2 regions of the Variovorax raffinosi genome follow, and region 1 is predicted to be linked to the other one. Evidence: riboswitches for the same ligand, from Rfam matches in the RefSeq annotation. Region 1 holds a riboswitch; the other holds the start of a gene.
The links. A riboswitch is a leader RNA that binds a small molecule or an ion and turns the genes downstream of it on or off. The one in region 1 is predicted to bind glycine.

Region 2: another riboswitch for glycine. It lies ahead of ACSFB7_RS08375 (D-amino acid dehydrogenase); the one in region 1 lies ahead of gcvT (glycine cleavage system aminomethyltransferase GcvT).

The regions. Positions count from the first base shown of each region.
Region 1 is NZ_JBPJZR010000001.1:1,130,491-1,136,164, forward strand. Features, by position in the region: gene ACSFB7_RS05375 (MFS transporter) at 1-381, shown strand, start outside; gene ACSFB7_RS05380 (L,D-transpeptidase Cds6 family protein) at 469-984, shown strand; gene ACSFB7_RS05385 (hypothetical protein) at 1,097-1,660, shown strand; glycine riboswitch at 1,695-1,785, shown strand; glycine riboswitch at 1,798-1,909, shown strand; gene gcvT (glycine cleavage system aminomethyltransferase GcvT) at 1,957-3,129, shown strand; gene gcvH (glycine cleavage system protein GcvH) at 3,193-3,564, shown strand; gene gcvP (aminomethyl-transferring glycine dehydrogenase) at 3,616-5,674, shown strand, end outside.
Region 2 is NZ_JBPJZR010000002.1:492,882-498,555, reverse strand. Features, by position in the region: gene ACSFB7_RS08385 (PhaM family polyhydroxyalkanoate granule multifunctional regulatory protein) at 1-668, shown strand, start outside; gene ACSFB7_RS08380 (FIST signal transduction protein) at 714-1,994, shown strand; gene ACSFB7_RS08375 (D-amino acid dehydrogenase) at 2,012-3,313, opposite strand; glycine riboswitch at 3,405-3,522, opposite strand; glycine riboswitch at 3,527-3,627, opposite strand; gene rfbB (dTDP-glucose 4,6-dehydratase) at 3,745-4,815, shown strand; gene rfbD (dTDP-4-dehydrorhamnose reductase) at 4,812-5,674, shown strand, end outside.

The DNA.
Region 1 (5,674 bases):
GGCACCATCCGCAGCGGCTACCTGCTGGCATTGCCGGCCCTTGCATGCCTGGTGCTCGCGCCGACGGCCGGCTGGGCGCTGGTCTGCACCGCGCTGCTCGGCCTGGCGATGTTCCTGCCGTTCGCGGCACAGGTCACGCTGGCGCAGGACTACCTGCCGCGCAACCCGGCCACGGCCAGCGGCATCACGCTCGGGCTGGCGCTGTCGGTGGGCGGGCTGGTGTCGCCGCTGTTCGGCATGCTGTCGGATGCGCGCGGCCTGGGTGTCACGCTGACGGCAGTGCTCTGCGTGCTGTGCGTCGCGACGGTGCTGGCCTTGCGGCTGCGCAACCGGCCACCGGTGATCGCGCCGGCCGACCTCGAAGGGGCCGCGACCGCCTGAACGGGCGTCGATTCGGTCCGGGGCGGGTTCGCTGCCAGAATCGGCGTCGCTTTCAACGCTGATAACTGACAAAGAGGGAACCGCGCCATGAATCGATTCGTCACCTGTCTTCTTGCCGGGGGCCTGCTGTCCACGGCGGCCTTTGCCGCCACGCCGGCAGCGACCACCACGCCGCCGGCCGCACCGGCAACGCCTGCGGCAGCCACACCGGCACCGCCGCCCGCACCGGCGCCAGCCGCAGCACCTGCGGCGGCACCCAATGCCGGCATCGCCGAAGTGGAAACCGCCGTGCGTGCCTGGGCCGCCGCCTGGTCCGCCCGCGACGTGGACCGCTACCTTGCCGCCTATGCGCCGGACTTCACGCCGGCCCGCAACCAGGACCGCAAGCGCTGGGAGGCCGAGCGCCGCACCCGCATCACGGGCAAGTCGAAGATCAGCGTGACCATCGACGACCTGGTGATCAGCGTCAGCGGCCAGACCGCCAGCGCCCGCTTCAAGCAGGTCTACCGCGCCGACAAGCTGAACCACACCGACCGCAAGACGCTGGAGTTGCAACGCGTGGGCAACCAGTGGCTGATCCGCAAGGAAAGCATCGGCGCCTGACCTGCGCCCAGAGGCCTGTTGGCGATTTGTCCCTGTAAGTGAAACAGGTTCATGAAGATGTCACCGCCAGCCACGATGCTGCAGCCCTCGATCTCCGAAAGCTGTGGCTGCCATGTTTCCCACCAAGACCGACAAGGCGCGCGACGAACTCCAGGGCGGCCAGCGCACGCTCAGCCAGCGTGAGCGCGCGCTGCTGCTGATGGCCGACGGTCGGCGCTCGCTGACCGACTTCAGCCCGCTGTTCACGAACCGGGGCGAAGCCGAGCAGGCGATCCATGCCCTGGTGCAGCGGGGCTATCTGGAAGACCCGCAAGCCGCCGCCATGGCCGCCGCGCAAGCGGCGGCACAGGCTGCAGCGGCCGCGCAACCCGCGCCGCTGCCCGCCGCCGAGCCGATCCACATCGCGACCTCCACCGACACCTTCGACGGCAAGCGTTCGCTGGCGACCACGCGCATGTTTTTGTTCGACATCTGCGAGCGCATGTTCGTGCGGCGCGACCCCAAGTTCGCGCTGCAGATGCGCGACGCCCTGCGCGAAGCCCGCGACCGCGAGGCCATGCTGACCATCGCCGCGCTGATGCTCAGCGAAATCGAGAAAAGCGCCGGGGCGGAACGGGCCGAATCGCTGCGCGAGCGCATCGACAAACTGTTGCCTCCGGCCGAGGTCGTGCACTGAAGCCCGAAGCCGCGGCCCGCGCGATCCACTACACTCGCCCGGGTCAGGAGAGAGCCCCGCGCGACGGGGCCGCCGAAGGCGCAGGGGTTTCCCGAACGCTCAGGCAAAAGGACTGACAAGGCGCCGGTGCAAACCGGCGTTTCCTTGCTGGAGAGAGGCCATTGCATGCATGCATTGCACCGGCCCACCGAAGGAGCAAACCCCGATCGTGGGGCGAATCTCTCAGGTAAAGAGGACAGCAGGGGTAGCCCGTGGCGTTGCAGCCATGGATTTCGACTGCCCCTTTGGAGTGCCTCCTGGTGACTTCCTCCGCTTCCGCCGCCCCACTTCTCAAGACGCCGCTCTACGACCTGCACGTGGAGCTTGGCGCCCGCATGGTTCCGTTTGCCGGCTACTCGATGCCGGTGCAATACCCCGCCGGCCTGATGGCCGAGCACAAGCACACGCGCGATGCGGCCGGCCTGTTCGACATCTCGCACATGGGCCAGTTGCGGCTGGTCGGGCCCGACGCGGCCGCCGCCTTCGAGACCCTGATGCCCGTCGACGTGATCGACCTGCCCGCCGGCAAGCAGCGCTACGGCCTGCTGCTGAACGACGACGGCGGCATCCTCGACGACCTGATGTTCTTCAACGAAGGCAACGGCTCGATCTTCGTGATCGTGAACGGCGCCTGCAAGGTCGATGACATCGCCCACATCCAGCGCCGGATCGGCGCGCGCTGCGAGGTTCAACCGCTGCCCGACCACGCCCTGCTCGCGCTGCAGGGCCCGCAGGCCGCCGCCACGCTGGCGCGGCTGTCGCCCGGCATCGAGCGCTTCGTGTTCATGACCGGCGGCGCGGTGCAGATCGGCGGCATTGCCGCCTTCGTCACCCGCAGCGGCTACACCGGCGAAGACGGCTTCGAGATCTCGGTGGCCGCCAAGGACGCCGACGCCCTCGCCCGCCTGCTGCTGGCCCAGCCCGAAGTGAAACCCATCGGCCTGGGCGCACGCAATTCGCTGCGGCTCGAAGCCGGCCTGTGCCTGTACGGCAACGACATCGACACCACCACCACGCCGGTCGAGGCCTCGCTGAACTGGGCGATGCAGAAGGTGCGCCGCGCGGGCGGTGCGCGCGAAGGCGGCTTTCCGGGCGCGGCAAAGATCCTGGCGCAGCTCGCCGCCGCCACCGCTGGCGCCGCCGGCCACACCGACCACGACACGCTCAAGCGCAAGCGCGTCGGCCTTGTCGCCCTCGAACGCATCCCGGTGCGCGACGGTACGCTGCTGCAGTCCTTCGAGGGCCAGGACATCGGCGTCGTCACCAGCGGCCTGCTCGGCCCGACGGCCGACCGCTGCATCGCCATGGGCTATGTGGCCACCGCCTTCGCCGAACCCGGCACGCGCGTGCAGGCCATCGTGCGCGGCAAGCCCGTGCCGATGGAAGTCTCGACCATGCCTTTCGTGCCCACCCGCTACTACCGCGGCTGAGCAACGGCAGACCCGGCTAGGCTCTGCACCCCGATCATCATTTTTTCCACGAGGAGTTTTCTCATGAGCATCAAGTACACCAAGGACCACGAATGGGTGTCGACCGAGGGCGGTGCCGTCACCGTCGGCATCACCGTGCACGCGCAGGATGCGCTGGGCGACGTGGTGTTCGTCGACCTGCCTGAAGTCGGCAAGACCTTCGCGCAAGGCGAAGTTGCCGGCGTCGTCGAATCGGTGAAAGCCGCCGCCGACGTGTTCATGCCCGTGTCGGGCGAGATCATCGAAGTCAACGAAGCGCTGCGCGCCGACCCGTCGCTGGCCAACAGCGACCCGCTGGCCAGCGGCTGGTTCTTCAAGGTCAAGCTGAGCGAGCCCGCGCAGCTCGACGCGCTGCTCGACGCCGCCACTTACGACAAGTTCGCCGCCGAATCCTGATCCGCTGAGTTCTTCAGCCACCTTCCTTCTTCTCCCCAAGCCTTCACCGCCATGCCGATTCCCGCCCTTCCCTCTTTGCAAGAACTAGAGAACGCCGAAGAATTCCTCGCCCGCCACATCGGTATCGATGCAGCGGACGAGGCGCGCATGCTGCCGGTGATCGGCTCGGAAACGCGCGCGGAACTCATCGACGGCATCGTGCCCGCGGCCATCCGCCGCGCACGGCCGATGCGCCTGCCCGCACCGGTGACCGAAGCCGATGCGCTGGCCGAACTGAAGGCGCTGGCGTCGAAGAACAAGGTGTTCAAGAGCTTCATCGGCCAGGGCTACTACGGCACGCACACGCCCGGCGTGATCCTGCGCAACGTGCTTGAAAACCCCGCCTGGTACACCGCCTACACGCCCTACCAGGCCGAGATTTCGCAGGGCCGCATGGAAGCCCTGCTCAACTTCCAGACGATGGTATGCGACCTCACGGGCATGGCCATCGCCAACGCATCGATGCTCGACGAAGCCACGGCCGCCGCCGAGGCGATGACGCTGGCCAAGCGCAGCGTGAAGAGCAAAAGCAACGTCTTCCTGGTGTCGGGCGACTGCCATCCGCAGACCATCGAAGTCATCAAGACGCGCGCCGCGCCGCTGGGCATCGAGGTCAAGGTCAGCACCGTGTCGGAAACGCTGCCGCACCTGATGGTGAGCGGCGCCTTCTTCGGCGTGCTCGCGCAGTACCCCGCCACCACCGGCCATGTGCACGACCTGCGCCCGCTCGCGGGCCATGCGCACCAGTGCGACGCCGCCTTCATCGTCGCGGCCGACCTGCTGGCGCTGACCTTGCTCGCGCCTCCGGGTGAATGGGACGCCGACATCGTCTGCGGCACCACGCAGCGCTTCGGCATGCCGCTGTGCAACGGTGGCCCGCACGCCGCCTACCTGGCCTGCCGCGATTCGTTCAAGCGCTCGCTGCCGGGCCGCCTCGTCGGCGTGAGTGTCGACACGCACGGCCAACCCGCCTATCGCCTGGCACTGCAAACGCGGGAGCAGCACATCCGCCGCGAAAAAGCCACGTCCAACATCTGTACCGCGCAGGTGCTGCCGGCCGTCGTCGCCAGCATGTACGCCGTGTACCACGGGCCCGATGGCCTGACGCGCATCGCGCAGCGCGTGGCCGCGCTCACCGCCATCCTGGCGCAAGGCCTCGTGCAAATGGGCCGCGAGCCGGTCAACAGCACCGCCTTCGACTCGCTGACGATCCGCACCGGCGACGACACGCCGAAGATCATCGAACGCGCCTACGCCGCCGGCGTCAACCTGCGCCAGCGCCTGCAGCAGCACCTGGGCATTTCGCTCGACGAGACCAGCACGCGCGCCGACGTCGAAACACTGTGGGCGCTGTTCGTTCCAGTCGGCACGCCGATGCCGCGCTTCGACGACCTCGCCGGCAACGCCACGCCGCTGATCCCCGAAGACCTGCGCCGCACCAGCGCGTTTCTCACGCACCCGGTGTTCAACACGCACAAGAGCGAAACCGCGATGCTGCGCTACATCCGCAGCCTGTCCGACAAGGACCTCGCGCTCGACCGCAGCATGATCCCGCTGGGCAGCTGCACGATGAAGCTCAACGCGACCAGCGAGATGATTCCGATCACCTGGCCCGAGTTCGCGAACATCCACCCGTTCGCGCCGGCCGACCAGCTCCAGGGCTATGCGCAGCTCGATGCGCAACTGCGCGCCTGGCTGTGCGAGGCAACCGGCTATGCGGGCATCAGCCTGCAGCCCAACGCCGGTTCGCAAGGCGAGTACGCCGGCCTGCTGGCCATCCGCTCCTTCCACGAAGCCAAGGGCCAGGGCCATCGCAATATCTGCCTGATTCCGTCGTCGGCCCACGGCACCAACCCCGCGAGCGCGCAGATGGTGGGCCTGCAGGTGGTGGTGACGGCCTGCGATGCGCAGGGCAACGTCGACATGGACGACCTGAAGCGTGCCTGCGAAAAGCACAGCGCCCACCTGGCGGCCGTGATGATCACCTACCCGAGCACGCACGGCGTGTTCGAGACCCGCGTGAAAGAGCTGTGCGAGCTGGTGCATGAACACGGCGGCCGCGTGTACGTCG
Region 2 (5,674 bases), on a different contig from region 1:
CGGGTGCCGGCGCCGGCGCGGTGCCCGGGATTCCGAGCCTTGCGAGCTGGGTCGCACCCACGCTGAGCGTGGAAGAGGTCGACAAGCGCATCCAGGAACTCAAGACCGTCCAGTACTGGCTCGAACAGAACGGCCATGCGCTCAAGGCAACGATCCAGGCGCTCGAAGTGCAGAAGATGACGCTGTCGACCCTGCGCGGCATGAACGTGCGGATGGAAGACATCGCCAGCGCGTTCACCAAGCAGGCGGCTGCCATGGCGCCGGCACCTGCGGCGGCTGCTGCCGCGGCAACACCCGAGCCCGAACCGGCCGAAGTCGAGGACGACGCCGAGCCTGAAGAGGCACCGTCGCCGAAAAAGCCGCGCAGCAAGCCGGCCTCGGCCAAGGCCGGCGCCGCCGCCGATGGCGCGGGTGTGGTCGATCCGATGCAGTGGTGGGGCTCGCTCACCGAACAGTTCCAGCAGATCGCCAGCTCGGCACTGCAGGACGCGGCCCAGCTCAAGGTGCCAGCCATGGCCCAGCCGCTGGCCGACGTGGTCGGCAAGGTGATGGGCAAGCCGCCAGCGGCAGCCCGCAAGCCTGCCGCTGCCGCGAAGAAGACGGCGGCACCCGCCGCCAAAAAGAAGACGTCGACCGCCGCGCGCAAGCGAACCACCAGCCGGCGCTGACGTCATACACCTATATTTTTTGAAGAGAACGGGTCGGCACGCATCATGAAGTTGTTTCCCTCTGGTCATGCCACCCATCCGCAATGGCGCATGGCGGCCGGCCTCGTGCTGGCCCAGTTGCGCGCGCAGATGGCGCTGCCCGACTACGCGTCGTCGCCGACGCTCGGGCTGCTCTACATCACCGACCACTATGCGAGCGAGGCGCAGGAAATCCTCGACCACCTGAGCGCCGAGCTGCCCGAGGTGACCGACTGGTCGGGCACCGTCGGCATCGGCGTGTCGGCCAACAACGCCGAGTACTTCGACGAGCCCGGCATGAGCCTGATGCTCTGCGCCTTGCCGAGCGACCAGTACCGGGTGTTCTCGGGCGTGGCGCCGCTGGGCAACTCCGAAATGAGCGGCTTCGAGGCGCACACCGCGCTCGTGCACGCCGACCCGGCCACGCCCGACCTGCCGGAGCTGATCGCCGAGATGGCGGGCCGCACCGACACCAGCTACCTGTTCGGCGGACTCTCTTCGGGCCGGGGCAGCGCGCTGCAGTTCGCGGTGGGCGGCAACGGCAACATCCGCGGCCACGGCGCGGCGGGTGGCGTGTTTTCGGGCGGCCTGTCGGGCGTGGTGTTCGGCGAGGGCGTGCGGCTGGTGTCGCGCGTCACGCAGGGCTGCCAGCCGCTGCGTTCGGGCGCCGTGCGCGAGCGCGAGATCACCGAGGCCGACGGCAACCTGCTGCTCAAGCTCGACGGGGAGCCCGCGCTTGACGTGCTGCTGGCCGATCTGCAGGTATCGCTCGATCGGCCGCAGGAAGCTATCGACGCGGTGCGCAGCACGCTGGTTGGCCTGGCCGATGCGGGCAGCGACGGCATCCGTCGCACCGGCGACCTGGGCGCCGATGTGCTGGTGCGCCACATCATCGGCCTGGACCCGACGCGGCGCGGCATTGCGATTGCGGACAACGCTGAAGCGGGCATGCGGCTGACCTTCTGCCGCCGCAACGCGCAGGCCGCGCGTGCGGACCTGATGCGCATCTGCGCGGAAATCCGTGAAGAGCTGGAGCCGGAAGAGCAGACGCTGGCCACCGCGCGCGCGGTCGCGGCGGGTGAAGCCGAAGCGGCACCGCACCCGGCGCGGCGCATCGCGGGGGCGGTGTATGTGAGCTGTTCAGGGCGCGGCGGGCCGCACTTCGGCGCTCCCGGCGCCGAACTGCAGATCGTGCGCCACGCGCTGGGCGACGTGCCACTGGTCGGGTTCTTCGCGGCGGGCGAGATCGCCCGGCACCATCTGTATGGGTATACGGGTGTGCTGACGGTGTTCACCGGCAACGACTGAGCCGGCGAAGAAGGCGCTCAGGCCGGCTGCAGTGTGCGCGGCTGAGGCGCGGGCATGCCGGTGAACGCGAAATCGACCTCGGGCACCAGCCCGCTCACGATCCGCGCGATCGACTTGCCCGAGCCGCAGGCGTGCGTCCAGCCGAGCGTGCCGTGGCCGGTGTTCAGGTACAGGTTCGGCAGTTTGGTCTTGCCGATCAACGGCACGTTGCTCGGCGTGGCGGGGCGCAGGCCGGTCCAGAACTGCGCCTGCGTGGTGTCACCGGCGCCGGGGAACAGTTCTTCGACGCGCCGCACGATGGCTTCGCAGCGCACGCGGTTCAGGTCGCGGTCGTAGCCGTTGAGTTCGGCCGTGCCGGCGATGCGCAGGCGGTCGCCCGATTCGGAGGTGTAGCGCGAGAACACGAGCTTGAATTCGTCGTCGGTCAGCGAGACCTGGTGGGCCTTGGAGGCGTCCTTCACCGGCAGCGTCACCGAATAGCCCTTGGCCGGGTAGATCGGCAGGCGGATGCCCAGCGGCGCGGCGTAGAGTGGGCTGAGCGAACCCATCGCGAGCACGAAGGCGTCGCCGCGGATGCGCTGGAAGCGGCCTTCTGCGTCGGTGGCTTCGACGTGGTCGATGGTGCCGCCGGCCTCGCGCAGGGCGGTCACTGTGTGGCTCATCAGGAACTTGACGCCGGCTGCGGCGGCCAGGCCCACGAGTTCGCGCGCGAAGCGGTTGGCGTCACCCGATTCGTCTTCGGCCGTGTAGGTGGCGCCGGCCAGCTTCGGACGGATGTGGGCGAGGGCGGGCTCGAGCTTCACGGCTTCGTCGGCGGAGATCACGAGACGTTCGCAGCCCAGGGCGCGCATTTGCTCGGCGGGCTTGAGGGCGCCGTCGAATTCTTTTTGCGTCGTATAGAAATGCAGGATGCCCTGGGTGCGCTGGTCGTAGTTCAGGCCGGTGTCGCGGCGTAACTGCTGCAACGTGTCGCGGCTGTAGGTGCCCAGGCGAACGATCTGTTCGATGTTGTGCCGGGTGCGCGCCGGCGTGCATTCGCGCAGGAACTGCAGGCCCCAGAGCCACTGGCGCATGTCGGCGCGGATGCGGAACAGCAGCGGGGCGTCTTCCTTGCCCAACCATTGCAGCACCTTGAGCGGCGCGCTCGGGTTGGCCCAGGGTTCGGCGTGGCTGACCGAGATCTGCCCGCCGTTGGCGAAGCTGGTTTCGGCGGCGGGCGTGGCCTGCCGGTCGATGACGGTCACTTCGTGGCCGAGTTGCTGGAGGTAGTAAGCCGAGGTCACGCCGAGCAGGCCGGCGCCAAGAACGATCACGCGCATTTCAAGTACCTTTGAGGTTGCAGCGCTTGAATGGCGGGCGTGGTGTGCTATTGAATCAATAGCAAGCAACCGGACGACCGCCGTCCAAGTTGCCGCTCCCCCTGTCCTCGGTACCTGAGAGATTCACCCTGCTGCACCCGCAGCGGGTTTGCTCCTTCGGTGCACCACCGCCATGTTCAGTGGGGTGGTGGCTCTCCAGACGGCTGTATCAGTTGGTGCAGTACAGATCCCTTGTTCGGACCGACCTGAGCGTTTATGGGAGTTTGCGCCTTCGGTAGGGCCACCGGGGTGGCCCGCTCTCCTGCAGTGGGGGCGATTGTAGGCGGGGCTTACACGGACGCCAACTCCGCGATTTCAGCCTGTCTGGCCGATGGGATAATCGCCCGTTGATTTGTCACGGGGCAAATCGTTCCACAACAACAGGGGACCCCATGATTCTGGTTACCGGCGGCGCTGGCTTCATTGGCGCCAATTTCGTACTCGACTGGATCGCGAACAGCGACGAGCCGGTCGTGAACCTCGACAAACTGACCTACGCGGGCAATCTCGAGACGCTCGCGTCGCTCAAGGGCAACCCGAATCACATCTTCGTGCAGGGCGACATCGGCGATAGCGCGCTGCTCGACCGCCTGCTGGCAGAGCACAAGCCGCGCGCCGTGGTGAACTTCGCCGCCGAGTCGCATGTCGACCGCTCGATCCATGGTCCGGAAGACTTCGTCCAGACCAACGTGCTCGGCACCTTCCGCCTGCTCGAATCCGTGCGTGGTTTCTGGAGCGCGCTGCCGGCCGACCAGAAGGCCGCCTTCCGCTTCCTGCACGTGTCGACCGACGAGGTCTACGGCTCGCTCTCCAAGACCGACCCGGCCTTCACCGAAGAGAACAAGTACGAGCCCAACAGCCCGTACTCGGCCAGCAAGGCCGCCAGCGACCACCTCGTGCGCGCCTGGCACCACACCTACGGCCTGCCGGTGCTGACCACCAACTGCTCGAACAACTACGGCCCGTTCCACTTCCCCGAGAAGCTGATCCCGCTGATGATCGTCAACGCACTGGCCGGCAAGCCGCTGCCCGTGTATGGCGACGGCATGCAGGTGCGCGATTGGCTCTACGTGAAGGACCACTGCAGCGCCATCCGCCGCGTGCTCGAGGCCGGCAAGCTCGGCGAGACCTACAACGTGGGCGGCTGGAACGAGAAGCCCAACATCGAGATCGTCAACACCGTGTGCGCACTGCTCGACGAGTTGCGCCCCAAGGCCGACGGCAAGCCGTACAAGGAACAGATCACCTACGTCACCGACCGCCCGGGCCACGACCGTCGCTATGCCATCGATGCGCGCAAGATCGAGCGCGAACTCGGCTGGAAGCCAGCAGACACCTTCGACACCGGCATTCGCAAGACCGTCGAGTGGTACCTCGCGAACAGCGAGTGGGTGCGCAATGTGCAAAGCGGCGCGTACCGTGAATGGGTGGAGAAGCAGTACGACGCGAAGGCTGCGGCATGAAGTTGCTGCTGCTGGGCAAGGGTGGGCAGGTCGGCTGGGAACTGCAGCGCAGCCTGGCGCCGTTGGGTGAATTGGTCGCGCTCGATTTCGACAGCACGGATTTCAATGCCGACTTCAGCCGTCCCGAGGAACTGGCCGAAACGGTGCTCAACGTGCGTCCTGACGTGGTCGTTAATGCAGCGGCGCATACCGCTGTCGACAAGGCCGAGAGCGAGCCCGACTTTGCGCGCAAGCTGAATGCCACGTCGCCGGGCGTGGTGGCCGAGGCCGCGCAGCAGATCGGTGCGCTGATGGTTCACTACTCCACCGACTACGTCTTCGACGGCAGTGGCAGCAAGCCCTGGAGGGAAGACGACGCAACCGGGCCGCTCAGCGTGTATGGGCAGACCAAGCTCGAAGGCGAGCAACTGGTGGCTGCGCACTGCGCGAAGCACCTGATCTTTCGCACGAGCTGGGTTTATGCCGCGCGCGGCGGCAACTTTGCCAAGACGATGCTGCGGCTCGCCAAGGAACGCGATCGACTGACCGTCATCGACGACCAGTTCGGCGCGCCGACCGGTGCCGAGTTGCTGGCCGACGTGACGGCGCACGCCATTCGCGCGACGTTGCAGGATCCGGCCAAGGCGGGTCTCTATCACGTGATCGCGGGCGGCGAGACATCGTGGTACGGCTACGCGAGATTCGTGCTCGAGATGGCGCAGCAGGCCGGCGTCGAACTCAAGGCCGGGCCGCAGGCTGTCGAAGCCGTACCCACCAGCGCGTTCCCGACGCCCGCCACGCGGCCGCACAACTCGCGCCTTGACACCACCAAGCTGCAGACGACCTTCGGACTGCGCCTGCCACCCTGGCAGGAAGGCGT